3 regions of the Streptomyces sp. NPDC046203 genome follow, and region 3 is predicted to be linked to each of the others. Evidence: riboswitches for the same ligand, from Rfam matches in the RefSeq annotation. Region 3 holds a riboswitch; each other region holds the start of a gene.

What was found. Region 3 has a riboswitch for cyclic di-AMP ahead of ABZ990_RS05005 (peptidoglycan DD-metalloendopeptidase family protein). Riboswitches for the same ligand answer to the same signal wherever they lie in the genome.
Region 1: another riboswitch for cyclic di-AMP. It lies ahead of ABZ990_RS02000 (M23 family metallopeptidase); the one in region 3 lies ahead of ABZ990_RS05005 (peptidoglycan DD-metalloendopeptidase family protein).
Region 2: another riboswitch for cyclic di-AMP. It lies ahead of ABZ990_RS16635 (transglycosylase family protein); the one in region 3 lies ahead of ABZ990_RS05005 (peptidoglycan DD-metalloendopeptidase family protein).

The regions. Positions count from the first base shown of each region.
Region 1 covers NZ_JBEYZX010000002.1:35,306-45,199, forward strand. Annotated here, with positions in the region: gene ABZ990_RS01990 (pitrilysin family protein) at 1-668, shown strand, start outside; gene ABZ990_RS01995 (pitrilysin family protein) at 665-2,062, shown strand; cyclic di-AMP (ydaO/yuaA leader) riboswitch at 2,341-2,504, shown strand; gene ABZ990_RS02000 (M23 family metallopeptidase) at 2,517-3,287, shown strand; gene ABZ990_RS02005 (HPr family phosphocarrier protein) at 3,588-3,869, opposite strand; gene ABZ990_RS02010 (GNAT family N-acetyltransferase) at 4,084-7,137, shown strand; gene ABZ990_RS02015 (DUF5998 family protein) at 7,465-8,067, shown strand; gene ABZ990_RS02020 (nucleotide pyrophosphatase/phosphodiesterase family protein) at 8,067-9,275, shown strand; gene ABZ990_RS02025 (thymidine kinase) at 9,431-9,894, shown strand, end outside.
Region 2 covers NZ_JBEYZX010000019.1:49,517-59,410, reverse strand. Annotated here, with positions in the region: gene ABZ990_RS16645 (septum formation initiator family protein) at 1-171, opposite strand, end outside; gene eno (phosphopyruvate hydratase) at 567-1,847, opposite strand; gene ABZ990_RS16635 (transglycosylase family protein) at 2,320-3,141, opposite strand; cyclic di-AMP (ydaO/yuaA leader) riboswitch at 3,145-3,318, opposite strand; gene ABZ990_RS16630 (transglycosylase family protein) at 3,577-4,992, opposite strand; gene ABZ990_RS16625 (cytochrome P450) at 5,173-6,426, opposite strand; gene ABZ990_RS16620 (TetR/AcrR family transcriptional regulator) at 6,637-7,353, opposite strand; gene ABZ990_RS16615 (alpha/beta hydrolase) at 7,556-8,383, shown strand; gene ABZ990_RS16610 (globin domain-containing protein) at 8,487-9,713, shown strand.
Region 3 covers NZ_JBEYZX010000004.1:114,112-124,005, forward strand. Annotated here, with positions in the region: gene ABZ990_RS04980 (MBL fold metallo-hydrolase) at 1-479, opposite strand, end outside; gene ABZ990_RS04985 (TetR/AcrR family transcriptional regulator) at 633-1,283, shown strand; gene ABZ990_RS04990 (hypothetical protein) at 1,529-1,912, shown strand; gene ABZ990_RS04995 (methyltransferase domain-containing protein) at 1,999-2,832, opposite strand; gene ABZ990_RS05000 (SGNH/GDSL hydrolase family protein) at 2,989-3,756, opposite strand; gene ABZ990_RS05005 (peptidoglycan DD-metalloendopeptidase family protein) at 3,993-5,108, opposite strand; cyclic di-AMP (ydaO/yuaA leader) riboswitch at 5,114-5,292, opposite strand; gene ABZ990_RS05010 (tyrosine-protein phosphatase) at 5,663-6,460, shown strand; gene ABZ990_RS05015 (DUF6126 family protein) at 6,524-6,676, opposite strand; gene ABZ990_RS05020 (helix-turn-helix domain-containing protein) at 6,697-7,296, opposite strand; gene ABZ990_RS05025 (aspartate aminotransferase family protein) at 7,427-8,812, opposite strand; gene hpnH (adenosyl-hopene transferase HpnH) at 8,809-9,834, opposite strand; gene ABZ990_RS05035 (1-hydroxy-2-methyl-2-butenyl 4-diphosphate reductase) at 9,842-9,894, opposite strand, start outside.

The DNA.
Region 1 (9,894 bases), on a different contig from region 3:
GCCACGACGGCAAGCCCGCGCCCCGCGACGGCTCGCTGCCGGACGTCATCGGCGGGCAGCTGCGCGAGGTAGTCGAGGAGGAGGTCCCGGCGCGTGCGCTGATGGCCGCCTACCGGCTGCCCCACGACGGCACGCGGGAGTCCGACGCGGCCGACGTGGCCCTGACCATCCTGGGCGGCGGGGAGTCCTCCCGTCTCCACAACCGGCTGGTCCGCCGCGACCGCACGGCCGTCGCCGCGGGCTTCGGCCTGCTGCGGCTGGCCGGCGCGCCCTCGCTCGGCTGGCTGGACGTCAAGGCATCCGGCGGTGTCGAGGTCCCGGCGATCGAGAAGGCCGTCGACGAGGAGCTGGCCCGTTTCGCCGCCGAGGGCCCGACGCCCGAGGAGATGGAGCGCGCCCAGGCCCAGCTGGAGCGCGAGTGGCTGGACCGGCTCGGCACGGTCGCCGGCCGCGCCGACGAACTGTGCCGGTACGCGGTGCTGTTCGGCGACCCGCAGCTCGCGCTCACCGCCGTGCACCGGGTCCTCGACGTCACCGCCGAGGAGGTCCGGGAGGTCGCCCAGGCGCGACTGCGCCCGGACAACCGCGCCGTCCTGGTCTACGAGCCGGTGACGGCCGACGGCGCCGACGACAGCGACAGCGACGAGGAAGAGGGAGCGGACCAGTGACCGAGGCCGCCGCGTCTTTGGCAACCATGACGTTCCACCCGCAGCCCCAGCCGGGCCTCGCCAAGCCCTGGGCCTTCCCGGCCCCGGAGCGCGGCACGCTCGGCAACGGGATGACCGTGCTGCGCTGCCACCGCCCCGGCCAGCAGGTGGTGGCCGTCGAGGTGTCCCTCGACGCCCCGCTGGAGGCCGAGCCCGAGGGCCTGGACGGCGTGGCCACGATCATGGCCCGGGCCCTGTCCGAGGGCACCGACCAGCGCTCCGCCGAGGAGTTCGCCGCCGAGCTGGAGCGCTGCGGCGCCACTCTCGACGCGCACGCCGACCACCCCGGCGTACGGGTCTCCCTGGAGGTCCCGGTCTCCCGGCTGCCCAAGGCGCTCGGCCTGCTCGCCGAGGCCCTGATCGCGCCCGCGTTCGCCGAGTCCGAGATCGAGCGCCTGGTGCGCAACCGGCTCGACGAGATCCCGCACGAGGCGGCCAACCCGGCCCGCCGGGCGGCCAAGCAGCTCTCCAAGGAGCTGTTCCCGGCCGGTACGCGCCTGTCCCGGCCGCGCCAGGGCACCGAGGAGACGGTGGAGGCGATCGACGCCGCCGCCGTGCGCGCCTTCTACGACGCGCACCTGCGGCCCGCCGCCGCCACCGTCGTGGTCGTCGGCGACCTGACCGGGGTCGACCTGGACAAGCTGCTCGCCGAGACCCTGGGCGCGTGGACCGGGGCGCCCGCCGCGCCGCGTCCCATGCGGGGCATCACGGCCGACGACACCGGACGGGTCGTCATCGTGGACCGACCCGGCGCCGTTCAGACGCAGCTGCTCATCGGCCGTATCGGCGCCGACCGCCACGACCAGGTCTGGCCGGCCCAGGTGCTCGGCACGTACTGCCTCGGCGGCACCCTCACCTCCCGGCTCGACCGCGTCCTGCGCGAGGAGAAGGGCTACACCTACGGGGTACGTGCCTTCGGCCAGGTGGTGCGTTCCGACGCCGAGGGCCACGGTGCCTCGATGCTGGCCATCACCGGCTCGGTCGACACGCCGAACACCGGCCCGGCCCTCGACGACCTGTGGAAGGTGCTGCGCACCCTGGCCGCCGAGGGTCTGACGGACGCCGAGCGCGATGTGGCCGTGCAGAACCTGGTGGGGGTGGCCCCGCTCAAGTACGAGATGGCGGCCTCCGTCGCGGGCACGCTCGCCGACCAGGTCGAGCAGCACCTCCCGGACGACTACCAGGGGCAGTTGTACGCGCGCCTGGCCGAGACCGGCACGGTCGAGGCCACGGCCGCCGTGGTCAACGCCTTCCCGGTGGACCGGCTGGTCACCGTGCTCGTCGGTGACGCGGCACAGATCGAGGAGCCGGTGCGGGCCCTCGGGATCGGCGAGGTGACGGTCGTCACCGGCTGAGCGGCCGACCGACTCACCCGACCGACCTGACCCGACCTGACCCGGCCGGCCCGGCCGATCCCGCGGGCTCGGCCGGGCCGACGGTGTGGACGGCTGAGGGAAGGACCCTGACGACCCGGTTCGTCAGGGTCCTTCCCTATGTCCGAATTGATGGCCTGTGAGGTCGAATGCCCTGTGGCATGAATAACAATGAGGCGCCTCTGTTTGGCGATGGACAGATGATCGGCCTAGCGTCGATGCGGCTGTCCGCCCCTGTACGACGCCGCGTCCGCGGCACCGGGCAGCCATCGCCGAGTCCCCGTCAGGCGCGAGCCTGGGGAGCCGGGGACCCCTCACGTCCCCTGGGGTGAATCGGACGCCTTCGCTCTCGCGGAGGGGCCCGTAGGAGACCTTCCTGCTCCGAACCCGTCAGCTAACCCGGTAGGCGAGAGGGAAGGAAAGGACCAGCCTTTTCATGGCGTTCACCCGTGCCACCGGGAAGCATCGTGCTCCGAGCCGGATGGCGCGCCGCGGCGCGGGCATCGCCGGCGCGGCGACCCTCGCCGGTGCCGGCGTCATCGGCTCTCTGGCCTCTCCGGCGCTCGCCGCCGACACCGAGGACGGCTCCCTGGAGGACACCGGCCTCACCCGGGTGGTCACCGAGGAGTCCCTCGCCAAGCACGTCGACGCCCAGGCCGCCGCCCAGGAGAAGCAGGCCTACCAGGCCGCCGCCCGCGCCAAGGCCGCCGCCGAGGCGAAGCGCAAGGCCGAGCAGCGCGTCAAGGAGATCCGCGAGGCCAAGGAGCGCGCGGCCCGTGACGCCGAGCGCAAGCGCCTCGCCTCCTTCCAGCTCCCCGTTGCCGGCTCGTACGTCTCCACCGGCTACCAGACCGGCGGCGCGCTGTGGTCCTCCGGCCACCACTCCGGTATCGACTTCCACGCCGCGTACGGCACCACGGTCGTCTCGGTCGGCTCGGGCACCGTCGTCGAGGCCGGCTGGGGCGGCGCGTACGGCAACAACATCGTCATCCGGATGAACGACGGCACGTACACCCAGTACGGCCATCTCTCCGCCCTGCGCGTGTACGTCGGCCAGAAGGTCACCCCGGGCGAGCTGATCGGCATCTCCGGATCCTCCGGAAACTCCACCGGCCCGCACCTCCACTTCGAGGCCCGCACCGGTGCGGAGTACGGCACGGACATCAACCCGATCTCGTACCTGCGGGCCCGCGGCGTGGCCGTCTGACGGTCGCCCCCGGACAGCCCGGCGGATGATCGCATCCCGCGATCGCGCGCGGCGCACCACGTGACGAAGCCCCGGCTCGAAGGAGCCGGGGCTTCGGTGTGCGCGGGGGCGCGGTGCCGGGGGCGCGGTGCGTGGGGTGCGCACGGGGCGTGGCGCGCTGGGCGCGGACATGCGAAGAGCCGCGTCCCTCCGGAGGAGCTGGAGGGGCGCGGCTCTCGTCGCTGAATCGCTGAACAGCCGAACCGCCGCCGGACTGTCGTCGGACTGTCGTCGGGTGACGGCGGGGTGGCGGCGGACGGGTCAGACGGTCTCGGGCAGCTCTTCGAGGCCCTCGGCGACCAGCTTCGCGAGGCGGTCGAGCGCGATCTCGGCGCCCTCGGCGTCCGAGGCGAGCACGATCTCCTCGCCGCCCTGGGCGCCCAGGCCGAGCACCGCGAGCATGGACGCGGCGTTGACCGGGCTGCCGTCGGCCTTGGCGATCGTCACGGGGATGCCGGAGGCCGTGGTGGCACGGACGAAGATGGAGGCGGGGCGGGCGTGCAGGCCCTCGGCCCAGCCGACGTTGACGCGGCGCTCAGCCATAGTGGTTGCCCTTCAACTCTCAGCGGTTGTCTAGACCAGTCTCTCACGGGTGGCGGGAGACCCGGCCTAGAACCGCCGGGCAGCCCCTGGGGTGCCCCGTCCGGCCCTCCCCACAGTGCCCGGCGCCCGCCCGCCGCGCGACCGGTGCCACGGCTCCGCCGCGACCCGTGTCACCACTCGTGTCACGGCCCCGCGCCGGTCGTAGTCTTTCCCCATGCAGAGCGCGTCGGAACAGCCCGCACAGCCGGAACACGCCTACCCCGACCACTGGGAGGCGGACGTGGTCCTGCGGGACGGCGGCACCGCGCGCATCCGCCCCATCACCGCCGACGACGCCGACCGGCTGGTCGGCTTCTACGAGCATGTGTCGGACGAGTCGAAGTACTACCGCTTCTTCGCGCCCTACCCCCGGCTGTCCGCCAAGGACGTCCACCGGTTCACCCACCACGACTTCGTGGACCGGGTCGGGCTCGCCGCCACCGTGGGCGACGACTTCATCGCCACCGTCCGCTACGACCGCATCGCCCCCGACGGGCGGCCCGCCTCGGCGCCCGCCGACGAGGCCGAGGTCGCCTTCCTCGTCCAGGACGCCCACCAGGGCCGCGGGGTCGCCTCCGCCCTGCTGGAACACATCGCGGCCGTCGCCCGCGAGCGCGGGATCCGCCGGTTCGCCGCCGAGGTGCTGCCCGCCAACACCAAGATGATCAAGGTCTTCACGGACGCCGGCTACACCCAGAAGCGCAGCTTCGAGGACGGCTCGGTCCGCCTCCACCTCGACTTGGAGCCGACCGACCGCTCCCTGGCCGTGCAGCGCGCCCGCGAACAGCGCGCCGAGTCCCGCTCCGTCCAGCGGCTGCTCGCCCCCGGCTCGGTCGCGGTGATCGGCGTCGGCCGCGCGCCCGGCGGGGTCGGCCGGACCGTGCTGCGCAACCTCGTCGCCGCCGGCTACCGGGGCACCGTCCACGCCGTGAACAAGAACCTGGGGGAGGGGCCGCACACCCTGGAGGGCGCTCCGGCCTGCCGCCGGCTCGCCGACATCGGCGAGCCGGTCGACCTCGCCGTCGTCACCGTCCCCGCCGACCAGGTGCCCGCGGCCGTCGCCGACTGCGGCGAGCACGGCGTACGCGGACTGGTCGTCCTGTCCGCCGGATACGCGGAGAGCGGCGCCGAGGGCCGTGAACGCCAGCGCGCCCTGGTGCGCCAGGCCCGCTCGTACGGCATGCGGATCATCGGTCCCAACGCCTTCGGGATCATCAATACGGCCGAGTCCGTCCGGCTGAACGCCTCGCTCGCCCCGCAGATGCCCGCCGCCGGCCGGATCGGTCTCTTCGCCCAGTCCGGTGCCATCGGCATCGCTCTGCTCGCCGGTCTGCACCGGCACGGCGCGGGCGTCTCCTCCTTCATCTCCGCCGGGAACCGCGCCGATGTCTCCGGCAACGACCTGCTCCAGCACTGGTACGACGACCCCGCCACCGATGTCGTCCTGTTGTACCTGGAGTCGATCGGAAACCCGCGCAAGTTCACCCGGCTCGCCCGCCGGACCGCCGCCGTCAAGCCCGTGGTCGTGGTCAAGGGGGCCCGGCACAGCGGCAGCGCCCCGCCCGGACACCGGGTCCCGGTCACCCGGGTTCCGTACGCCACCGTCTCCGCGCTACTGCGGCAGGCCGGAGTCATCCGCGTCGACACCATCACCGAACTCGTCGACACCGGTCTGCTCCTCGCCGACCAGCCGCTGCCGGCCGGCCCCCGGGTCGCCATCCTCGGCAACTCCGAATCGCTGGGTCTGCTGGCCTACGATGCCTGCCTCACCGAGGGGCTGCGTCCACAGCGGCCCCTCGACCTGACGACCGGCGCCACCCCGGACGGCTTCCGCGCCGCGCTCGCGGCGGCCCTCGCCGACGACGGCTGCGACGCGGTGGTCGTCACGGCCATACCGCGCGTGGGCGAGGACGGTATCGGCGGAACGGCCGGCGCGACGGGCGGCGAGGCCGGTACGCCGGGCGGTGCCGCCGCGTCCGGCGGCGTCGATGTGCTGGCCGCGGCCCTGCGCTCGGCCGTCGCCGCCGCACCCGGCCCCGCGAAGCCGGTCGTCGTCGTGCATGTGGAGATGGGCGCGCTGGCGGAGGCCCTGTCCGCGGCCACCCGTACGCGGCCCAGCGCCGGCCGGCCGACGGACCCCACGGCGGCCCTGGCGGCCCTCGCCGTGTCGCCCGCCCCTGCCGTGCCATCCGCCCCGGCAGTCCCGCCGGCCCCCGCCGCCCCACCGGTTCCGGCCGCCTCGCGGGTCGCGGGCCGGGAACCGGCTACCCCGGAACCGGCTACCCCGGAACCGGCCACCCCGGAATCGGCCGGGCCGCAGGACACCGCGGAACCGGTCGCCGTACCCGGCGCCATCCCCGCGTACCCCGCCGCCGAACGCGCCGTGCGCGCCCTCGCCGAGGCCGTCCGCTACGCCGACTGGCGTCGCCGGTCCGCCGCCGACCCCGGCCGGGTTCCCGAGTTCGACCGGATCGACGAACCCGGCGCCGCCGACTTCATCGCCCGCGTCCTGCGCGAGCGCGACGCCCACGCGCGCGGGGTCACCCTCGACGGCGACGAGACCGTCGACCTTCTCGGCCGCTACGGGATCCGGGTCCTGCCGACCCTGCCCGCCCCCGGCCCCGACGAGGCCGTCCGGGCCGCCGCCCGCCTCGGCTTCCCGGTCGCCCTCAAGACCACCGCGCCCCATCTGCGCCACCGCCCCGACCTCGGCGGCGTACGGCTCGACCTGGCCACCGAGGGCCAGCTGCGTACGGCATATGCCGAACTCACCGAGGCCCTCGGCAAGCCCGAGGAGCTCCAGCCGGTCGTACAGGCGATGGTCCCGCGCGGGGTCGACACCGTCGTCCGCGCCGCCATCGACCCCGCCGTCGGCGCCGTCCTCTCCTTCGGCCTGGCCGGCGCCCCCTCCGAACTCCTCGGCGACATGTCCCACCGGCTGGTCCCCGCCACCGACCGGGACGCCGCCGACCTCGTCCGCTCCATCCGGACCGCGCCCCTCCTCTTCGGCTGGCGCGGCTCGGCGCCCGTCGACACCGCCGCCCTCGAAGAGCTGCTGCTGCGCGTCTCCCGGCTCGTCGACGACCACCCCGAGGTCGTCGCCCTCTCCCTCGAACCCGTCGTCGTCGCCCCGCGCGGTCTGTCCGTGCTCGGTGCCAGCGTCCGCCTGGCCCCGCCCCCGCCCTCGCCCGTCACCGACCTCGGCCCGCGCCGCCTCCCCTCCTACTGACCGCTCCCGACCGCCCCTGACCACCTCCGACCACTCCCGCCGCCCGGGACCCCGCGCCGACCGGGACTCCCTCGCCGGGGCGCACCTCCTCCTGGTCCGGTCCTGATCCGGTTCCGGTTCCGACGAGGCCCTGGCGCGGCTTCGGTGTGGTCCCGGTGTAGTCCTGACGTGCTTCTGATCCGGCGTGCGAACCGGCGCGCGTCCGCCCGACCGAGCCCGGTTTGCCCCCACACGCCCGGCGGGGAGTCGGAAGTCACAGCCCTCGCGCCGCCGAACGGCCCCGGCCGCCCGTCCGGCGGGCCAAGCCGTCCTTGCCCACGGATTAGGATGGAGTCCATGGCGAAGACCGGTACGACGACCCAGGGGCTGCGCACGGCGATCGAGCGCAGCGGCTATTACCCGGCCCTCGTGGCCGAGGCGGTGGAGTCCGCCGTCGGCGGCGAGGCCGTCAAGTCGTACGTGGTGCATCAGGAGACCACGTTCGACGCGAACGAGGTCCGGCGGCACGTCACCGTCCTGGTCCTGACGGCGAACCGCTTCATCGTCAGCCACACCGACGAGCAGGCCGCCGACAGCGGCTCCCCGACGCCGTACGCCACGACGTCCACCGAGTCCCTCAACCTGGACCGGATCTCCTCGGTCGTCGTCAGCCGCATGGTCGCCAACCCCGAGTCGTACACCCCGGGCACCCTGCCCCGCGAGGTCGTGCTCACCATCGGCTGGGGCGCCGTCTCCCGGATCGACCTGGAGCCGGCCGCCTGCGGCGACCCCAACTGCGACGCCGACCACGGCTACACCGGCAACGCCACCGCCGACGACCTCAGCCTCCGGGTCAGCGACGCGGGCGACGGCCCGGACACCGTCCGGCAGACGCTCGCCTTCGCCCAGGCCCTCTCCGAGGCCACCGCGTCGACCTCCACCGCCCGCTGATGGCCCAGCCCACCGCCATCGCCCAGGGCTGGCCGGACGACCCGATCCCGCTCGACCCCGCCACCGCGCCGCTGCCCGAGTACGGCAGCGGCTCCCTCGCCGACCTGCTGCCCACGCTCGTGGCCGGGCAGGGCGTACCCGGCTTCGAGTCGCGGATCGCCGAGCTGGCGCCCGCCGACCGGGTCTGTGTCTTCCTGGTCGACGGGCTCGGCTGGGAACAGGTCAAGGCCCACCCCGACGAGGCCCCGTTCCTCACCTCGCTGCTCGCCGGCTCGCGCGGCGGCACCGGGCGCCCCCTCACCGCGGGCTTCCCCGCCACCACCGCGACCTCGCTCGCCTCGGTGGGCACCGGTCTGCACCCCGGCGCCCACGGTCTGCCCGGTTACACGGTGCGCGACCCGGACACCGGCGGGCTGATGAACCAGCTCCGCTGGAAGCCCTGGACCCCGCCGCGGGTCTGGCAGCCGTACCCCACCGTCTTCCAGCTCGCCCACGAGGCCGGGATCCACACCGCCCAGGTCTCCTCGCCGATCTTCTCGGACACCCCGCTCACGAAGATCGCGCTGAGCGGCGGCAGCTTCCACGGACGGCTGTCCGGCGAGGAGCGCGTGGACTTCGCCGCCGAGCAGCTCGCCGCCGGCGACCGCTCGCTGGTCTACACGTACTACAGCGAACTCGACGGGGCCGGGCACCGCTTCGGCGTCTCCTCGGACGCCTGGCGCGGCCAGCTGATGTTCGTCGACCGGCTCGCCCAGCGGCTGGCCGAGCAGCTGCCGCCCCGCGCGGCGCTGTACGTGACCGCCGACCACGGCATGGTCGACATCCCCTTCGACGAGGACCACCGGATCGACTTCGACGAGGACTGGGAGCTGCGCGCCGGCGTCTCCCTGCTCGGCGGCGAGGGCCGGGCCCGGCACGTCTACGCGGTCCCCGGGGCCGAGGCCGACGTCCTCACCTGCTGGCGCGAGGTCATCGGCGACCGCTTCTGGGTGGCGAGCCGCGACGAGGCCATCGCGCTCGGCTGGTTCGGCGAGCACGTCGACGAGCGGGTGTACGGCCGGATCGGCGACGTCGTCGCCGCGGCCGCGGACGGCGACATCGCCATCACCGCGTCCCTCAACGAGCCGAACGAGTCCGCGATGACGGGCATGCACGGGTCCATGACGCCGGCGGAGCAGTTGGTTCCGCTCCTCGAAGTACGTACCTGAGGAGGACGGGGCAGCCGTTTTCGCGCGTGCCCCGCGCCCTCCCGCCGCTCCGCCTGCCCGCTGCTCCGTCCGTCCGCCGTCCGCCGTCCGCTGCCCACTGTTCCGCCGCTCTGCCGTTCCGCAGCTTTCCGATCCCGAAAGGTCCCCGTCCTTCCATGTCCGAATTGGTATTTTTCTCCGGCACCATGGATTGCGGGAAGAGTACTCTGGCGCTCCAGATCGGGCACAACCGGTCGGCCCGCGGGCTCCAAGGCGTGATCTTCACGCGCGACGACCGCGCGGGCGAGGGGAAGCTGTCGTCCCGGCTGGGTCTGGTGACGGAGGCCGTCGAGGCGTCCGAGGGCATGGACCTGTACGCGTACCTGGTCACCGAACTCTCCAAGGGCGGCCGGGCGGACTACGTGATCGTGGACGAGGCCCAGTTCCTGGCGCCGGAGCAGATCGACCAGCTGGCCCGGATCGTGGACGACCTCGACATGGACGTCTTCGCCTTCGGCATCACCACGGACTTCCGCACCAAGCTCTTCCCCGGCTCGCAGCGGCTGATCGAGCTGGCGGACCGGATCGAGCAGCTTCAGGTCGAGGCCCTGTGCTGGTGCGGCGCCCGCGCCACGCACAA
Region 2 (9,894 bases), on a different contig from region 3:
CGCCACCACCATGGAACAGACGACGAGCGCGAGGAACGCGGCGCGCCCCGTGAGCCGGGAGCGGCGGTCCTGGCGGCGGGTCTGGGAACGGTAGACACGGGCGGCGGTCTGCTCGCCGAGCAGCCTGATCCGGGTCGCGGTCGAGAACCGGTCCCGGTCCTTCACGGCCATGTCCTGCGTCTCCCCATCCGTCGCGCCATCCGTCGCGCCATACGTCGCGCTAAACGTCGCGCCATCCGTCGCGGTCCGCCATGCGCTGGTACGACCACCACACGCACGCGCGCGTGTCGGCGCGGTGCGGCGGCGGCACGTGCCGGTCAAACGTACGTCCCCGCACACGGTACGGGACCGGGTGCGGGGACGGACGGAAGCGGCGAGCCGAAGATCGGCCCTGGCGGGACATCGGCCCCGGCGAGGGATCGGCCCCGGCAGGAAGATCACCCGCGTCGGGGACCGGCCCTCACGCGGATCGGCCCTGCCGGGAATCGCCCCTGCCGGGGACCGGCCCTGACGCGGATCGGCCCTGACGGGAGATCACCCGCGCCGGGCGCGGGCCCGCCCGGGTGTCAGCCCTTGTAGCGCGGGAAGGCGCTGCGGCCGGCGTAGACCGCGGCGTCGTCGAGGATCTCCTCGATGCGCAGCAGCTGGTTGTACTTGGCGACGCGCTCGGAGCGGGCCGGGGCACCGGTCTTGATCTGGCCGCAGTTGGTGGCGACGGCCAGGTCGGCGATGGTGACGTCCTCGGTCTCGCCGGAGCGGTGGGACATCATGCACTTGAAGCCGCTGCGCTGGGCCAGCTCGACGGCGTCCAGGGTCTCGGTCAGCGAACCGATCTGGTTGACCTTGACCAGGAGGGCGTTGGCGGAGCCCTCCTCGATGCCGCGGGCCAGACGCTCCGGGTTGGTGACGAACAGGTCGTCGCCCACGAGCTGGACCTTGGCGCCGAGCTTGTCGGTGATGACCTTCCAGCCGGCCCAGTCGTCCTCGAACAGCGGGTCCTCGATGGAGACCAGCGGGTAGGCCGCGACCAGCTCCTCGTAGTACTCGGTCATCTCGGCGGCCGAGCGGGACTTGCCCTCGAACTCGTACACGCCGTCCTTGTAGAACTCGGAGGCGGCGCAGTCGAGCGCGAGCGCGATGTCCTTGCCGGGCACGTAACCGGCCTGCTTGATGGCCTCGAGGATGAGGTCGAGGGCCTCGCGGTTGGAGCCCAGGTTCGGGGCGAAGCCGCCCTCGTCGCCGAGGCCGGTCGACAGACCCTTGTCCTTCAGGACCTTCTTGAGGGTGTGGTAGACCTCGGTGCCCCAGCGCAGGGCCTCGGAGAAGGACTCCGCGCCGATCGGCGCGATCATGAACTCCTGGATGTCCACATTGGAGTCGGCGTGCGAGCCGCCGTTCAGGATGTTCATCATCGGAACGGGCAGCAGGTGCGCGTTCGGGCCGCCGAGGTAGCGGAAGAGCGGCAGGTCCGACGCCTCGGAGGCGGCGTGCGCGACGGCGAGGGAGACGCCGAGGATGGCGTTGGCGCCGAGCGAGGACTTGTCCGGGGTCGCGTCCAGGTCGAACATGGCCTGGTCGATCAGGCGCTGCTCGGTGGCGTCGTAGCCGACGAGCTCCGGGCCGATCTGCTCGATGACCGCGAGGACGGCCTTCTCGACACCCTTGCCCTGGTAGCGGTTGGGGTCACCGTCGCGAAGCTCCAGGGCCTCGAACGCACCGGTGGAGGCGCCGGACGGAACGGCAGCACGACCCGTGCTGCCGTCGTCGAGGCCGACCTCGACCTCGACGGTGGGGTTGCCTCGGGAGTCCAGGATTTCCCGGGCTACGACGACGTCGATGGACGGCACGAGCATCTCCTTCTGGGATGTGACGCTGAGTGTGACGCATGCGCAAGGTCTCGTTCGCCTTGCGACAAGAGCCTAACCGGCGCGGTGGCGACGGCCACCGGGCGCCCGCCCCCTAAGACGAAAAAGGACCCGGGGGCATGCACATGGGGACGAATCCCCTGGGTTACTCATCGGTATGGATCCGGAGGAAAGCGACGGGCGGACCCGGAATCGGACCGATGAGCGGCTCGGGGAGCGCGAAAACGGCGTGACCGACGAACACGACCCGCGACCCGCGACCGCGAACCGCGAACCACGGCCGTGCGCCCCAACCCACGAACTGCGGCCATGCGCCACGGCCGCGAACCGCGACCGGCCCGGAGCACGCGCTCCGGGCCGGTCGGGGACGGTCACGGGGTCACCACGGGGGACAGTCGCCGAACCCGCGCGAGGTGCCGCTCGTGAGAGGTGGGGGCTCACACGAGCGCGCGGCTCACTTCAGGTGGAGCTGCTGGCCCGGGTAGATCAGGTCGGCGTTCTCGACGATGTCCTTGTTCAGCTTGAACAGCTGCTGCCAGCCGCCCTTGACGCCGTTCTCCTTGGCGATCTTGCTGAGGGTGTCGCCGGAGACGACCTTGTACTCGCCGTCGCCCTTCTTGACCTTCTTGCCGGTCGGGGTGGTGACGGTCTTCTTGGCGGCGTCCTGCGGAGCGGCCTGCGGGGCCTGGCGCTGGGTGCCGCGGGTGGTCGGCTGCTCGGTGGAGCGCTGCGGCGCGGTCATGGAACCGGTGGCCGAGCCGGCGGAGGAGCCGGTGCTCTTGCTCGCCGAGGACGAGGAAGAGGAGGAGGAAGAGGCCGCCGAAGACGACGAGCCCGCCGAGGAAGAAGACGAAGACGAGGCGGCCGACGAAGAGGACGACGACGAGGCGGAGCCCGAGTACGCGGCGCCGGAGAGGCCCACGCCGCAGCTCGGCCACGCGCCCTTGCCCTGGCCCGCCAGGACCTTCTCGGCGACGGCTATCTGCTGGGTCTTCGAGGCCAGGTCGGCGCGCGAGGCGTAGGAGGTGCCGCCGTACGCCGCCCAGGTGGACGCGGAGAACTGGAGGCCGCCGTAGTAACCGTTGCCGGTGTTGATGGACCAGTTGCCACCGGACTCGCACTGCGCGACGCGGTCCCACTCGGCGGCGGTGGCGGCGGAGGCGTTGCCCGCGGCCATCAGCGGGGCGGCGACGGCGACGCCCGCGACGCTCGTCAGCGTGAGGACACGGGTGGCCTTGGAGGGACGACGGCGTTTGCCCTTGCCGGAAAACAGCATGGAGATTCTCCTCACCGACGCCTACGAGGTGAGCTGTCGGGTTCGGACCTGTGAGTTGTCCGGCCGCGTGTCCTTGCACGCGGCTCCACCCCAAGCCGGTCGTCGGCCGTCTGTTTCAACGGCCGGGCCCGGCGCTTACCTTGGGTCCCCCGCTCCTGCCTTCGGCGCATGACGCGACGACTGTTCCCATCGGCCGGCGGCAGGATTCGGCGTACCGCCCGACGGGGCCCGCGGTGGCGAGCGGTCCTGACCGTAGACACAGACCGGGGAGAAGATCAAAGCCCATCAACCCGGAAAAATCGCCCCTACTTGCTCCCCGTCAGGGGGTGTTTGTGCAGGTGAGGGGCGATTCGATCACAGCCCACGACGGCCGCACGCCCGTTCGGCAAGAGAGATCCATGTCTCACTGCGGCATTACGGACATTCAGCCCCTGACTACTCGTCGGACGAGGAGTTCTGCGACCCCAGCTTGAGGCTCTGACCAGGGACGATGAGGTCAGGGTCGGAGCCGAGCTCCTTCTTGTTGGCGTCGTAGAGCGCGGACCAGCCACCCACGAGGCCCGTACGCCGTGCGATCTCCGTCAGACTGTCTCCCGGTCTGACGGTGTATTCGTCCGCCTTGTCCGCCGTGACGGCGTTTCCGGCCACGACCTCGCTCTTGGCGGCGCCGCCTTCGCCGCCCTTCGCGCCCTTCGCGCCCTCGGCGGCATCGGCAGCGTCGGTGTCACTGCCGGCCGGGGCGGCGTGCCGTCCCGCTTCACGCGCGGCGTCCGAGCCGTCCGTACCTTCCGGCGCGGCGTCACCCCGGTGCTTGCCCTTGCTGTCGCTCTGGCCCTGGCCCTGGCCGTGGCTCTGACTCTGCCCCGTTGTCTGACCCGGGGTGGCCGTCCCGGGCGCGGTCGGCAGACCCGGCGTCACGGACGTGTCCGGGGCGGCCGGAGCCGCGGGAGCGGCCGGGGTCGTGGGCGCGCCCGGGAGGCCGGGCAGCTGGAGGACGCCGGGAATGGCGAGGAGGCCGGTCGGCGCCTGCGGGAGCGAGACGCCCGGCGCGATCGGGCCGAAGGGAGTGGCCGCCGGCGCCGGGGTGGCCGGGGCGGCGGAGGCGTCGGGGGTGGCCGGAGTGGCCATCCCGCCCGGGTACGAGTCCACGGAGCCGCCGGGTGCGGCCGGGCCGGTGCCCTGCCCGTAACCACCCTGGTCGCCCTGGTTGCCCTGGTTCCCCTGGTTGCCCTGCGACTGGCCGAACGGGTCACCCTGACCGGCCTGACCGCTCTGGCCGCCCTGGCCGTGGCCGTTCTGACCGTTCCCCTGGTTGGCCTGGTTGCCGTTCTGGCCGTGACCGGACTGGTCGCCCTGGTTTCCGTTGCCCTGGTTGCCCTGGCCGTTGTTGCCCTGACTGCCGTTGCCCTGGTTGCCGTTGCCCTGACTGCCGTTGCTCTGGCCGGCCTCGGACGGCAGGCCGTCGGTGCGGTTCGACTCGGCGACGGGAGAGTGCGACGCGCTGGGCAGCGGGCCGGAGCCCGGGTCGACGGCGGGCGCCTTGCCGTCGTGCTGGAGCCCGGCGATCGGGGCGCAGGTGTCCCACTGGGTGTCGCCGGCGGCGAACGCCTTCTCGGCGATGGCTATCTGCTGGGCCCGGCTGGCCAGGTCGGCGCTGGGCGCGTAGGCGAGACCGCCGTGCCGCTCCCAGCCGTCCTGGGTGAACTGGAGCCCGCCGTAGAGACCGTTGCCGAAGTTGGCGCTCCACGCGCCACCCGACTCGCACTCGGCGACCCGGTCCCAGGTCTGGGCATCGGCGGCGGAAGCGGACCCGGTGGCGAGCAGGGGCAGGGCCAGGGCCGATCCGGTCACTCCCGCGGCGACGACGATAGCGGGGGCCTGGCGAGGTCGACGGTGACGTCCGTTCCCGGAGCGCATGCGGAGTGCCTTTCGCGTGACGGCGTGGACTGCGGGTGAACGTAGCCGCATTCGAACGGGCGTCACAAGTCGATGCACCGCAGATCACGCGAACATCACATTTTTGACCTGTCGTCAGCTTTCGTGGCGCCGAGGGGCCGGGGTGAACTCCACGGGAAGGGTCCGCAGGCCACGCATGATGAGCCCGCCGCGCCAGCGCAGCTCGGCCGGATCGGCGCCGAGCTTCAGGTCGGGCAGCCGGGTCAGGAGCGTCGCGAGCGCCGTCTGGCCCTCCAGCCGGGCCAGCGGCGCGCCCAGGCAGTAGTGGATGCCGTGGCCGTATCCCAGGTGCTGGTTGTCGCGCCGGGCGAGGTCCAGGGTGTCCGGCTGGTCGAAGCGGGCCGGGTCGCGGTCGGCGGCGGCGAGGACGACGAGGACCGGGTCGCCGGCCGGGATCTCCTGCCCGCCGATGGTCAGCGGCTGGGTCGCGAAGCGCCAGGTCGCGAGCTCGACCGGCCCGTCGTACCGCAGCAGCTCCTCGATCCCGGTCTCCAGCAGGCCGGTCTCCCCCGCGGCGAGCGAGTCCTGGAGGCGGGTGCGCTGCCCGGGGTCGCGCAGCAGCGCGTAGACGCCGTTGCCGATGAGGTTGACGGTGGTCTCGAAGCCGGCGAAGAGAAGGATGAAGGCCATGGCGGCGGCCTCGTTCTCGGTCAGGTGCTCGCCGTGGTCCGAGGCGCGGATGAGTCCGGAGATCAGGTCGTCTCCCGGCTCTTCCCTCTTCTTGTGGATGAGTTCGGCGAGGTAGCCGCGCATCTTCTTCACCGAGCGCGCGACGCCGCCGCGCGGCCCGCCGCCGTGCCGGATCATCATCCCGGCCCAGTCGCGGAAGTCGTCCTGGTCCTCGGCCGGTACGCCGAGCAGGTCGCAGATCGCGTAGATCGGCAGCGGGAACGCGAACTCGTGGATGAGGTCCGCGCTCCCGCGCTCCGCGAAGCCGTCGATGAGCCGGTCGGTCAGCTCCTGCACGCGCGGCGCGAACTCGGCGACGCGGCGCGGGGTGAACGCCTTGGAGACGAGGCGGCGCAGCCGGGTGTGGTCCGGCGGGTCGATGTTGAGCAGGTGCGTCATCAGCTCGGCCTTGCGCTCGCCGGGGATGCCCGTCTTGCCCTTGGCGTGCGCCGGCCCGTCGTGGTGCGCCGGGTTCTTCGACAGCCGCTGGTCGGCGAGCGCCTGGCGGGCGTCCGCGTACCGGGTCACCAGCCATGCCTCCACCCCGCTGGGCAGCGTCGCCCGGTGGACGGGCGCGTGCTCGCGCAGCCAGGCGTACGCCGGGTACGGATCGGTGGCGAACTCCCAGGTGAACAGCTCGGGGGCGGGGGGTGTGCTCATGCTCCGACGGTACAAGGCGCCTGGCGGGACACCACGGGGACCATGGGCCTCATGGGGCCCATGGGTCCCGGCCGGACCGGGCCGGGCCGGGCCGGGCGGAGCCGGGCGGAGCCGGGCGGAGCCGGGCGGAGCCGGGCGGAGCCGGGCCGGGCGGAGCCGGAGCGCCCCGCCCCGGGCTGTCAGCCCACGCCCATGCCCCCGCCCTCTCCCCTATCCCCTATCGCCGGCCCCATCTCCACCCTTCCCGCGATAGGCGGCGAGGAAGACCCGGACACCCTCCTCCGCGTACCGGTCCAGATCGGCGTCGGTGTGCTGGGCGGAGCCGTGGAACATGGCCGCGTTGACGGGGATCCAGAGCAGCAGCCCGGCGAAGTGGTGCGCGGCGAGCTTCGGATCCGGGACGGTGAGCCGCCCCTCGGCGTCGAGCTGCCGGAAGGTGTCGGCGAGACCGGCGAGCACCCGCTCGAAGCCGCGCTCGTACCAGTCGGCGCCCAGCTCGGGGAACTGGTCGGCGTTGGCGATGATCAGACGCCGCAACCGCAGAACGCGGTCCTGGGTGAGGGTACGGACGAAGCTCCGGGCGAGCCGGGCCAGCCCCTCCTCCAGACCGCCGGCCCCGGCCCCGGCCCCGGCCTCGACCCCACTCCCGTCCCCGGCCCCGCTCCCCTCGCCACCGCCACCGCCATTCACGACGGTGTGGAACTCGGCCGCCGCCCCGATGATCCCGTCGACGTCGTCCGTCGTGGCGAGGACGATCTCGGCGAAGAGGGTGTCCTTGTCGGCGAAGTGCTTGTAGACGGTCTGCTTGGAGACCGCGGCCAGTTTCGCGATGTCGTCCATGCTCGTCCCCGCGTATCCCTTGGTCAGGAACACGGAGGTCGCCGCCTCCAGGATCGACTGGTGCTTGAGTGCCGAGCGGCTGTCCATGGCCGTTCCCCTCTCCCTTTTCTCTCTTCTTCTCTCCGCCCCCGTCCCCGCCGGAAACGCTCACCCGAAAGAGTACTGGACCGACCAGTACCCACCTGAGTACTGTACGGTCTAGTACCTGATCGACGGCCCCTCCCACGGCCGCCGCGTCAGCAAGCATCGGGATCGAGTTCCGTGCGAACTCGGGGGAAGGGGATCTCTCATGACCACGACCACGACCACGCACAAGGTCGTCTCCGCTGACGGCACCGCGATCGCCTGCACGGTCCGTGGCACCGGCCCGTCCGTCGTCTTGGTCGGCGGGGCGCTGATGACCGGCGCCGAATCCGCCGAACTGGCCGGACTGCTCGCCGAGCACTTCACCGTGATCACCTACGACCGCCGGGGCCGGGGCGGCAGCGGCGACACCGCGCCGTACGAGGTGGCGCGGGAGATCGAGGACCTGGAGGCGCTGATCCAGGGACCGGCCGGCGGCTCCGCCGCGCTCTTCGGGATGTCGTCCGGCGGCGCTCTCGCTCTGGAGGCCACGGCCCGGATCGGCGGCGGCGCGGTGACCCGTCTCGCGGTCTACGAGCCGCCGTTCATCACCGACGACAGCCGCCCGCCGCTGCCCGCCGACTACGTGACACGGCTGACCGAGCTGGTCGGCCGTGGGGCGTACGGGGACGCGGTCGAATACTTCATGACGGCGGCGGTCGGCGTGCCCGAGGAGGTCGTCGCGGGGATGCGTCAGGCCCCGTTCTGGGCGGGCATGGAGGCTCTCGCCCCCACGCTCTCCTACGACGGCCGGGTCATGGGCGACATCATGTCAGGGCGCCCGCTGCCGCTGGGCCGCTGGGCGTCGGTGACCGTGCCGGTGTTCGTCGGCAGCGGCGACCGGGGCGCGCCGCACATCCTGACCGGCGCTCGCGAGCTGGCCACGGCGGGCGACAACTTCACCCTGCGGGTCTTCCCCGGGGAGGAACACGCGATAGCCCCGGGGGTCCTGGCGCCCGCCCTCGCCGACTTCTTCGGCGCGAAGGCGAGGTGACCCGACTCCTTCGGCGCGAAGGCGGGGTGACGGACCTTTCTCACACCCTGAAGGCCCCGGCTGCGGCGCTTGGCCGGCGCGTGAGGTGCTTAGATCTTGTCAAGTGGATGCCCAGCTACTCAAAAGCACGTTCGCGGTCGTCGAGAGACGAGCGGAGCACGCTGTCACCTACTTCTACTCGCACCTCTTCTGGAACAACCCGCGCGTCCGCGAGCTGTTCCCCGCCGACATGGCGCCACAGAGAGACCGTCTGTTCGCCGCGCTGACCCATGTGGTGACGCATCTGGACGACCCGGCGCTCGGGGAGTACCTGGGGCAGCTGGGCCGCGACCACCGGAAGTTCCTGGCGACGCCCGCGCTCTACAGCGCGGTCGGCGCGAGCCTCCTCGCCGCGTTCGCGCACGCGTCCGGGGCCGCCTGGAGCATGGAGGCGGAGAAGGCGTGGACGGAGGCGTACGGGCTGGTGTCCGACCTGATGCAGGCCGGCGCCGGGCGGTCCGCCGAGGCGGGGCAGCCGGCCTGGTGGGACGCCGACGTGGTGCGGCACGAGCGGTACGGGCCGGATCTGACGCTGCTGACCCTGCGCCCCCGGACGCCGTTCCCCTACCTGCCGGGCCAGTACACGAGTGTCAGCACGCCGCACGCGCCGAGGATCTGGCGTACGTACTCGCTCGCCAACGCGCCGCGCCCGGACGGCACGGTCGATCTGCACATCGGCCGGGTCGAGGGCGGGGCGATGAGCACCGCGCTGTCCGACCGGCTCCGGCCGGGCGACACGGTGCGGCTGTCCGCCCCGAGCGGCGCGCTCACCGCCCGCACCCCGCCCGGCAAGCCGCGCACCTACATCGCGGCAGGCACGGGCTGGGCGCCGATCCGGGCCCTGCTCGAAGAGGCGGCGACCGACGAGCCGGCGTGCGAGGGACGGCTGTTCCTCGTCGCCCGGACCCGGGAGTACCTCTACGGCCGGGCGGACGCGGAGCGGCTGGCCGCGCACATCCCGGGGATGCGCCTCACCTCCATCACGGCCGCCCCGCGCGCACCGCGCGGTCAGGCCACGGAACGGCTGTTCCAGGCACTGCGCTCCGGCGTCAACTGGCCGGCCCACGACGTCTATCTCGCCGGTCCGCCGGAGTTCCTGACCCAGGTCTCGTCGATCCTGGCGGGGCTGGGAACGGACCCGGTCCGCATCTTCCACGACCGCATTCCCCCGATCACCCGCGCCACCACCTCCACGGCACCGGCCCGCCCGATGTCCCTCTCCGAACGCCGCATGAGCCGCCCGTCCCTCCACTGGCACAACCCGGACGCCCGCGCGCCCCGGGCGTACTGACAGGCAGCCAGTTCACCTCCCGCCCGACCCGACCCGGCACAGAGGCGGGCGGGAGACGACCCGACTCGACACCGAAGGAGACCCGAGGCCCTACGCGCTGACCTCCACGGTCAGCCCCACCACCGCCCGCACCGACACCGACCCAAGCCCCTCCCACCCGACCCACACCGGCCGCCGTCCA
Region 3 (9,894 bases):
TCGTGCGAGATGACGACGACGTCGACCGGCCCAAGGGCGGCGAGCGGCGCCGGTACGGGATGCAGCCGCTTCGGCCCGGCGAACGCGAACGGCGAGCAGCGGTCGCCCCAGACCGGATCGAACAGCACCCGGTGGCCGTCGATCTCGGCGAGGACACTCGAGTGGCCCATCCAGGTGAGGCGCAGTCCGGTGGCGGGGGGCCGGGCCAGATCGGCGACCGTCGTCGGATGGACGGGGATCCGGCCGGCGGGGGCACGGCGGGCGCGCGCCTCCTTCCCGAAGTAGACCTTGGCGAACTCCTTCGCCGAACCCGACGGCCTCGGCCGGTTCGGGTCGGGGTTGACGAAGACCCCGTCGGCGAAGTTCGGGGATCTGCGGATACGCGCCAGGCGCTCCCCCGTCGGGTCGGCGCCGAAAGCCGCGGGCCGCAGACCGCGCAGCCGTACCCGCGGCGAGGAGTCGGAGCCAGTGCCGGTCACGGAGCCTCCTGGAGTCAAGGGTCTTCTCATTATGGGCGCCCTCGGCCGGACGCCACCCGTGGTCGCCTCCGTACGGAGGGCATTCACGCGAAGCCGCGCCGACGCGCCGCACGGATGATCATGCACCGGTCAGGTCTGTGTAGGGTGCGAGGCGTGGCGAAAGTGCGGTTGAACGTGGCCGAGCGGCGGCAGGAGCTGCTGCGGGCGGCCGCCGTCCAGATCGGGGCCCGGGGTGTCACGGCGGTCCGGATCGCCGATGTCGCCGCCGAGCTCGGGGTCAGCAACGCCCTTGTCCTGTACCACTTCCCGACCAAGGAACAGCTGGTCGCCGCGGCCTTCGCGCACGCCGCCGAGGAGGACCTGGCCCGGCTGCGCACCCTGCTCGGGCGGCGCACCACGGCGGTCCGGCGGCTGCGCGCCGCAGTCCGCTGGTACACCCCGACCGGCCGGGCCGACGGCTGGCGTCTGTGGATCGAGGGCTGGGCCGCGGGCCCGCGCGAACCGGCCCTGCGCGAGGTCGCGGGCGCGCTCGACCGGGCCTGGAAAGAGGAGCTCGCGGCGGTCATCGGGCAGGGGGTGACGGCCGGGGAATTCCCGTGCCCGGACCCGGTCGCCGCGGCCTGGCGGCTGACCGCGTTCCTGGACGGCCTGGCCGTCCAGATGACCTCGTACCCCGGCGCGCTCCCCCGCACCACCATGGTGACGTGGGCGGACGCCGCCCTGGCCCGCGAACTGGGCCTCGCCGCGCTGCCCCGGAACGGCGCGGCGGGCTCGTCGACTCGCGCGGGGACACCGGACGCGTAACCCGGGAACCCGCCCCGCCCCGCCCGCCGGGATCCCGCTTCGACGAAACTTCGGGCGGGCCGGCGAGTCCGAGGGCCGGCCCGGCCCGCGTTCCGGGGGCATCCGCGCCGATCCCCCGGGATCCCTTCGTGTGATCTTCGGGCTTCGCGTGCCGGATGAAACCGCGCGGAACGGCAACCGGTGCGAGCATGCGCGCAGCGGGGCCGGAAGACCGCTTCGGGCCCCAGGACCGGAAGGCGCTCAGCATGGGTATCCAGCCATGGTCCGCGGTGAAGTACCAGGACAACCGCGGGGCCCCCACCACCCGGGTCTCCGTGGTGATGGACCCCGTTCCGGCCGGCAAGCTGCTGATCGTCGAGCACCTGTCCGGTTACGCGGCCATCGGCCAGAACGACACCATGGACGAGCTCTGGGCTTCGGACGGCGGCACCCAGCAGGTCCAGCTCCCCCTCCACTTCGCGTCGAGCCCGCTGAACTACGGCGGCGCTCTCGGGGTCGCGCGCAATCACCAATTCGGCTCCCCGGTCCGCATGTACGTGTCCGGCGGCACGGCGATCACCGTCAGCGCCGACGCCAACACCGCCGGCTTCCTGCTGGCCAAGGTCGTCGGTCAGCTCGTCGACCCCTGACCCCTGCTCCCCCGGCCCGCGCCGCCGCCGGACCGGCCGGGGACCGCCGGGACGGGACGAACAGGGACCGGCGGGCCGGCCCGTGCTCAGGGGCGGCGGCCCCAGGCGGAGATCATCGGCGAGGTCGCGAGGTCGAGACGACCCGCCTCGACGTTCGCGAGGTGCCGCTCGATCTCGTCCTCGGTGGCCAGACCCGCCGCGAGGAGCCGGTCGCGCACATGCCGGACCGTCGCCGCCTCCAGTACGTCACAGGCGGGCGCCGTGATCGGGAAGTACGCGTCGGCGGCGACGTCCGCAAGGCCCGCCTCGCGCAGCAGCCGGGGCAGCCGGCGGCCGTACGCGAGGTCGGCGCCGCGCTCGGCGAGCAGCTTCCGGAAACCGGTGCGCAGTTTGTTGGCGAGGGCCTGCTCGGGACCGTACTCGTCGAGACAGATCAGCGGCTGAGCCGCCGGATCGGCGTCCTCCAGGAGGAGCCACCCGCCGGGGCGCAGTGCCCCGGCCATCGCGGCGAGGGCCCGGTCCCGGTCGGCGACGTGCACCAGCACCAGCCGCGCGTGGATCAGGTCGAAGCCGTCGCCGGGCGGCTCGTCCGCGCCCACGTCGTGCCGCAGCACCTCGACGCCGGACGCCGCGCCGGCGGCCCAGGAGGTGTCGATGTCGGTCGCCACCACCCGGCCGTCCGGACCGACCCGGTCTGCCAGCCAGTCCACCACGGTCGTACCGCCGGCCCCGACCTCCCAGCAGCGCCAGCCCGGGGCGATCCCCAGCCGCTCGATGTGCCGGAAGGTCGACGGGTCGAACAGCGCGCCGAGCGCGCCGAAGCGGACGCCCGCCTCGGCCCGGGCGTTGTCCAGGAGGTAACCCCGCTCCTCGGCGTCACGGCCGGCGGGACCACGGGACTGCGATGCGGAAGATGTCATGAGCCGATTGTCCCGCCGGCGTGCGAAGCGCCCCCGTCGCACCCCCCGCCGCACCCTCGTCGCGCCCCCGGACACGACGGCACCGGCCCCGCCCCACGCGTACAGGGGGCAAGGCCGGTGCGAGTGCCGGGGCCGGTCCGGCGCTGGTCCGGTCCGCTACAGCGGCAGCAGGTCGGGGCGCTTGGCCTCGACGTTGTCGCCGGAGCTCTCGCCGCGCAGCCGCCGGCCGATCCACGGGACGAGGTACTCCTTCGCCCAGTGCATGTCGTCCTTGCGGACTTCCAGGGTGCCGCGCGGCGGCAGCGGCGGCCAGACCTGCTCGGGGTCGGCCGGCACCGGCATGCCGAGGACCTGGGCGGCGCGCAGCGCGACCCGGGTGTGCCCCTCGGGCGAGAGGTGCAGCCGGTCGTCGTCCCAGGCGCGGCGGTCCTGGACGGACCGCAGCGACCACAGGTCGAGCACCGGGCAGCCGTAGCGGTCGGCGATGGCCCGTACGTGCCCGTTGTACGTGGCGATCTTGCCGCGCAGGTGCTTGAGCAGCGGCACGTCGCGGGTGTCGAAGCCGGTCGCCACCATGATGGTGCCGACGGCGGAGCTCAGGTCGGCGATGGCGCTCTCGAAGCGCTCGGCAACGTCGTCGGGGTCCGTGCCGGGGCGGATGATGTCGTTGCCGCCGGCGCAGATGGTCACCAGGTCGGGGGCGAGTTCCTTCGCCCGCGGGATCTGTTCCGCGACAATCTGGTCGAGCAGGCGCCCCCGTACGGCCAGATTCGCGTAGCGGAAGTCGTCGTGCTCCGGCAGCCGGTCGGCCAGCAGGACCGCGAAACGGTCCGCCCAGCCGACGAATGTCCCGTCGGGCCCGGGGTCTCCGACGCCCTCCGTGAAACTGTCACCGATAGCCGCGTACGACCCGATTGCGTTCATGTCTCGTGTTGTCGAATCGTCTGCCACGGGAGCACATCTTTGCCGGACGGATGTGACCTACGCGACCGTAAGGAGGGGTTGACGGCGGGTGATATATGCCACCGATAAAGATTCGACCAAATCGGAATACGCGTCCGGCCCCCGGCGCGGGTGCGCCGGGGGCCGGTTACGGGGCCTGCTTCACGGGCGGGCTCGGAGGGCCTTTCCGCCGTTTCGGGACGGCCGGGTCGGACGGGTCAGACGGCGACGCCGTGCTGCCGCAGGGCGGCCAGCGGGTCGATGTCGGAGCCGTAGTCCGGCCCGGTGCGCATCTCGAAGTGCAGGTGCGGGCCGGTCACATTGCCGGTCGCGCCGGACAGGCCGATCTGCTGGCCACCGGAGACGGCCTGGCCTGCGGAAACGGTGATCGAGGAGAGGTGGGCGTACTGCGAGTAGGTGCCGTCGGCGTGCTTGATCACGACCTGGTTGCCGTAGGAGCCGCCCCAGCCGGCGGAGTAGACGGTGCCGGGGCCGACGGCGCGAACGGTGGTGCCGGTGGCCGCCATGAAGTCGACACCGGTGTGGTAGCCGGAGGACCACATCGAGCCGGAGGCGCGGTACGGGGTGGAGGTGCCGCCGCTGACGGGGGCGACCCAGCCGGAGGAGGCAGTCGCGCCAGAGGAGGCGGTCGAACCGGCCGGGACCGAGGCCGCAGTGCCGGTGGACACGGCGGCGGACGCCGGGGACGAGGCCGAAGCCGGGGACGAGGCCGACACCGAGACCGTGGGGGCCGGCGTGGACGCCTGGGTGGAGGCACCGGCGGCCGACGCGGTGACGCGCTCGGCACCACGCGAAGCGGAGGCGGAGGCGGAAGCGGAGGCGGTGGACACGCCGTCGGCGCTCCGCCCGACGCTCTGCGAGGCGGCGGCCCTCGGGGTGGCGATCTTCGGGGTGGCGATCTTCGGGGCAGCGGCGGCCTGGCCGGTGTGCGGAGCGCCGAGGACGAGCTTCATGCCCGGGAAGATCAGCGACGGGTTCTCGCCGACCACCTGGCGGTTGTCGTGGTAGAGCCGGTGCCAGCCGCCGGCCAGCCGGTGCTCCGCGGCGATCTTGGACAGGTGGTCGCCGGGCACCACGGTGTACGCGCTCGCGCCGCCACCGGGGGCGGTGGCCGGGACCGATGCCGGGACGGACGCCGGAGTGGCAACGGGAACCTGTCGGGGCGTCGCGGCCGGAACGGCCCGTTCGGCGGCATGGGCGCCGGTCGCGCCGATCAGCGGCAGCGCGACGACGGCCCCGCCGGCGCTCGCGGCGACTATTCCACGGCCGAACGGGCGGGCCTTGCGGCGGCGGTGCTTACCCTTCGCGGGCATGACGGCATTCCTCTCCGTCGCCTGCGAGGTGAGCTGTCGGGTTCGGACGGGAGATGTCCGGCCGCGCGTTCACGCGACTTCACCCCGAGCCGTCCTTCGTGGCGCGCCTTTTCATTTCGGGCGCCGAGGAACCGGCGTAAAACCTGGGTCCCCCGCTCCTGCCGGGTACGGGTGAGTGCGGATTCCGGGCGGCGGCAGGATTCGGCGGTCCGTCCGGATGGAACGCGACGCTAGACGAGCCGTGTCGGCGGGAACAAGCCGCCTTATTCCTTTTCCCCATGATCACGGCGCGCCGGGCCCGCATTCCGGCCACGCCGCATCGATGACGCCCCATCGATTGGCTTTCCGTGAAAGGGAATTGAAAAGGACGCTCCACCACGGTCCGTCATGTTTATGACGCTGCTCACGCCCCGGCGCCCATCCCCCCAGCAATCAGGGCGCGTTATATCGAACCCGCTAATTCGGGCAGATCGCCCACCGGTGCCCCGAGGGGTGCACCGTGAAGCGGGCACCGGGATGATGCCGGAAAACCGATCCCGAGAGCAGGAGCGACCGTGACGCAAGCGACGACCGAGCCCGAGCTCACCGGCGTACGCAACTTCCGTGACCTGGGCGGGCTGCCGACCGCGGACGGCCGGGCCGTCCGCACCGGGCGGCTGTTCCGCAGCGGCCATCTGGCGCACGCCACCACCGAGGACGCGGCCTTCCTCACCGCCCTGTCCCTGCATACGGTGTTCGACCTCCGCAATGACGCCGACCGGCGCCTGGAGGGGCCGGACGTGGCACTGCCCGGGGTGACGAACGTGAGCATCCCGCTCAGCGACCCCGCCGACGGCAAGGACTTCTGGAAGCTGGTGCGCTCCGGCGAACTGGCGCGGCTGCGGGAGGTCCTGGGCGAGGGCCAGGCGGCGGGGCGGATGACCCGCTCGTACCGGAGGATGATCGTCGAGCGGACCGCCGAGCACAGCCGGATCCTGCACACGATGGCCGGGGACAGCGTTCCGGCGCTGATGCACTGCGCGGCGGGGAAGGACCGGGCGGGGCTCGCGATCGCGATATCCCTGCTGGCGGTGGGGGTCGAGCGGGAGGCGATCGAGGCGGACTATCTGAAGTCCAACGCCCCGCACCGGCGCTACCGGATGAAGCGCAGCCCCACCGCCCCGGACGGGATGTCTCCGGAGGTGATGGAGCTGCTGGCCCCGCTCTTCGACGCGCGGGTGGAGTATCTGCGCGCCGGGTTCGAGGCGATCGAGTCGACCTGGGGGTCGGTCGACGCGTATCTCCTGACGGGCCTGGGACTGGCCCCGGAAACCCGTGAGCGGCTGCGAGAGCGGCTGCTCACGGAAGCGTAGGGGGCTGGGCCTGGGGCGGTCGGCCGGGGGCCGGCCGCCGAGACCGCTTCGCCTGCCGCCGTGTTACTGGCCGCCGCCCATCTCGAAGAGCAGGTAGAGGAAGCCGGCGAACAGGTGACCCGCGATGAGGTAGGCGAAGAGACGGAGCACGAGCCCCTTGGGGAACTTGCCGCCACCACGCTCTTCACCGGTGACCGGTACGGACTTGTCGGACATGTCGAATCCTTTCTGGGGGCTCAGCGGCTGTGCGGAGTCCCGTTGCCGAGGCACAGCTCGGCGGCGGGGCTCTGGATCAGGGTGTGGACGAACATCAGCTCGGCCCCTGCCTGGGTGGCGGCGCCGACCCGGTGCGGGGTGAGCGAGTCGTAGTGGGCGCTGTCCCCAGGATCGAGAACGTGCACCGTGTCGCCGAGCGCGAGCCTGACCCGTCCCTCCAGGACGTGGATCCACTCCTCGCCGGGGTGCATCCGGACGATGTCGGCGCTGGTGGCGAAGGGGATGTGGACGCGCAGGCACTGCATGGCGCGCCCGGCGGCTCCGGCCTGGCGGTAGATCCAGCCGTCGGCCTCGACGGGATCGGAGCGGCCGGCCCGGACGATCGGGTCGCGCTCGGGCAGCGTCTCGCCCAGCAGTTCGGAGACCGTCGTACCGTAGATACGGGAGAGGGAGAGCAGCATGGGCAGCGAGGGCTGCCGGTTCCCCGTCTCCAGTCGGGAGAGGTGAGCCGGCGAGAGCCCGGCCCGTTGGGCGGCGCCCTCCAGCGTGAGCCCCCGGCGGCGCCGCAGGGCCCGCAGCTGCGGGGCGACGTCCTGCAGGACGTCGGTAACGTGGTCCATGCCTCCATTGGGCCAGGATCGTGCCTCTGAGGCAAATTTCTTGCCTCAGAGGCAAACCCTCACGGGAGCGGCTTCTCCCGCACCCGGCGGCTCCCGACGACTCTGCGGGCACGCAGCCCCGCAGCCGGCCCTACGAGGCCGACACAGCCTGTTTGACCAGGGTCTTCCCGAAGTCCCACAGGAGCCCGCCGCCCCCGTGCGCGTCGTCCATGACCGCGGTGAAGGCGGTGACGAAGCGGTCGACGTCCTTCTCGTCGATGATCAGCGGCGGGAGCAGCTTGATCACTTCCAGATGGTCGCCGGACACCTGTGTGAGGATGCGGTGGCGCTGGAGCAGCGGCACCACGACCATCTGCGCGAAGAGCCCCTTGCGGGCCGCCTGGAGCATGGCCCAGCGGCCGCGCAGCCCGAGCGAGGTCGGGCGGCCGAACTCGATGCCGATCATCAGTCCTCGGCCGCGGATCTCCTTGAGGAGTTCGTAGCGGGGTACGAGCTCCCGCAGCCGGGAGGCGAGCAGGTCGCCGGTGCGGCGGACGTGCGCGACGGTGTCCTCGGACTCCATGACGGAGAGCACGGCGAGCCCGGCGGCCATGGCCTGCGCGTTGGAGCCGAAGCTGGCCGAGTGGACGAGGACCCGGTCCATCGAGGAGTAGACCTTCTTGAAGATCCAGTCCTTGCCGATCGTGGCGCCGACGGGCACATAGCCGCCCGAGAGGGCCTTGGCGACACAGATCAGGTCGGGCTCGACACCCTCCTCGTGCTGGTGGGCATAGAAGTCGCCGGTCCGGCCGAGGCCGGTCTGCACCTCGTCGGCGATGAGCAGGGCGCCGTGCCGGTGCAGCAGTTCCTGGGCGGCGCGCAGGAAGCCGGGCGGGGCGGCGTGGACGCCCTTGCCCTGGATGGGTTCCAGGACGAAGCCGGCCACGTCGCCCTTGCGCAGCTCGCGCTCCAGGGCGTCGAGGTCGCCGAGCTCGATCGCCGTGTCGGGCAGGAGCGGGGCGAAGCCGTCCCGGAAGCCCGGCTCCCCGTTGACGGACAGGGAGCCGGTGGTGAGCCCGTGGAAGGCGTGCGCGCAGTAGACGATCCTCGGCCGCCCGGTGGCGTACCGGGCGAACTTGAGGGCGGTCTCGACGGCCTCGGTGCCGCTGTTGCCGAAGAACACCCGGTCGAGATGGGGGCTGTGGGCCAGCAGCCGCTCGGCGAGGAGGCCGGGCAGCGGCGGGCAGTCGAAGCGGGTGAGGTCGGCGAGGCCGGCGTCGAGGACGTCGTGCAGCGCCTTGCGGACGACCGGGTGGTGCCGGCCGAGCCCCATGACGCCGAAGCCGGCCAGCATGTCCAGGTACTCGTTGCCGTCGGCGTCCCAGAAGTGGGCCCCCTCGGCCCGCTCGTACACCTTGTCGAACCCTATGGTGTGGAGCATGCGGGGCAGTTGGTGGTTGAGGTGGCGGGCGTGCAGCTCGTAGCGCTCGCCGCCGCGCGCGGCGAGCAGCGCCCGCAGGTCGAACTCCTCGGTCATGCCGGGCCGTTCCCGGTGACCGTCTCGCGGACCGCGCGCAGCGACTCCTTGAGGGAGCCCATGGTGGCGAGGACGGCGGTGGGCTCGTAGCCGCAGTGCGCCATGCAGTTGGCGCAGCGCGGGTCGCGGCCCCGGCCGTACTTGTCCCAGTCGGTGTCCTCGACGAGTTCGCGGTACGTGGGGACGTAGCCGTCGCTCATCAGATAGCAGGGGCGCTGCCAGCCGAAGAGGGAGTAGTTGGGGATCGCCCACGCGGTGCACGGGAAGTCCGCCTTGCCTTCCAGGAAGTCCAGGAAGAGCGGGGAGTGGTTGAGCCGCCAGCGGCGCCGGTTGCCGCCCGCGAACGCCTTCCTGAAGAGCTCCCGGGTCTGCTCGACCCCGAGGAAGTGCTCCTGGTCGGGGGCCTTCTCGTAGGCATAGGCGGGCGAGATCATCATCTCGTCGACCTGGAGGTCGTCGTTGAGGTAGTTGAGCACCTCGATGACGGTCTGCGGGGTGTCGGTGTTGAAGAAGGTCGAGTTGGTGGTGACCCGGAAGCCGCGCCGCTTGGCCTCCTTGATGGCCGCCACCGCCTCGTCGAACACGCCCTCCTTCGCGACGGATTCGTCGTGCCGCTCGCGCAGGCCGTCGATGTGCACGGCGAAGGCGAAGTACGGGGACGGGGTGAACTTGTCCAGCTTCTTGCGCAGCAGCATGGCGTTGGTGCACAGGAAGACGTACTTCCTCCTGGCCACCAACTGACGCACGATCTCGTCGATCTGAGGGTGCATCAGAGGTTCGCCGCCGGCGATCGACACCATCGGCGCCCCGGACTCCAGGACGGCACCGACCGCCTGGGCGACCGGCATCCGCTGCTTGAGGACGCCCGCCGGGTGCTGGATCTTGCCGCACCCCTCGCACTTGAGATTGCAGGCGAACAGCGGCTCCAGTTCGACGATCAGCGGAAACCTCTCCCGCTTGCGGAGCTTCTGTTCGAAGAGATAGGTACCGACCCTGATGGACTGACGGAGCGGCATGGCCATGTCTCGCTCACCTCCTGGGAAGCAGTAACGAACGGTGCCATTCGACAAACGCGGGAAGGA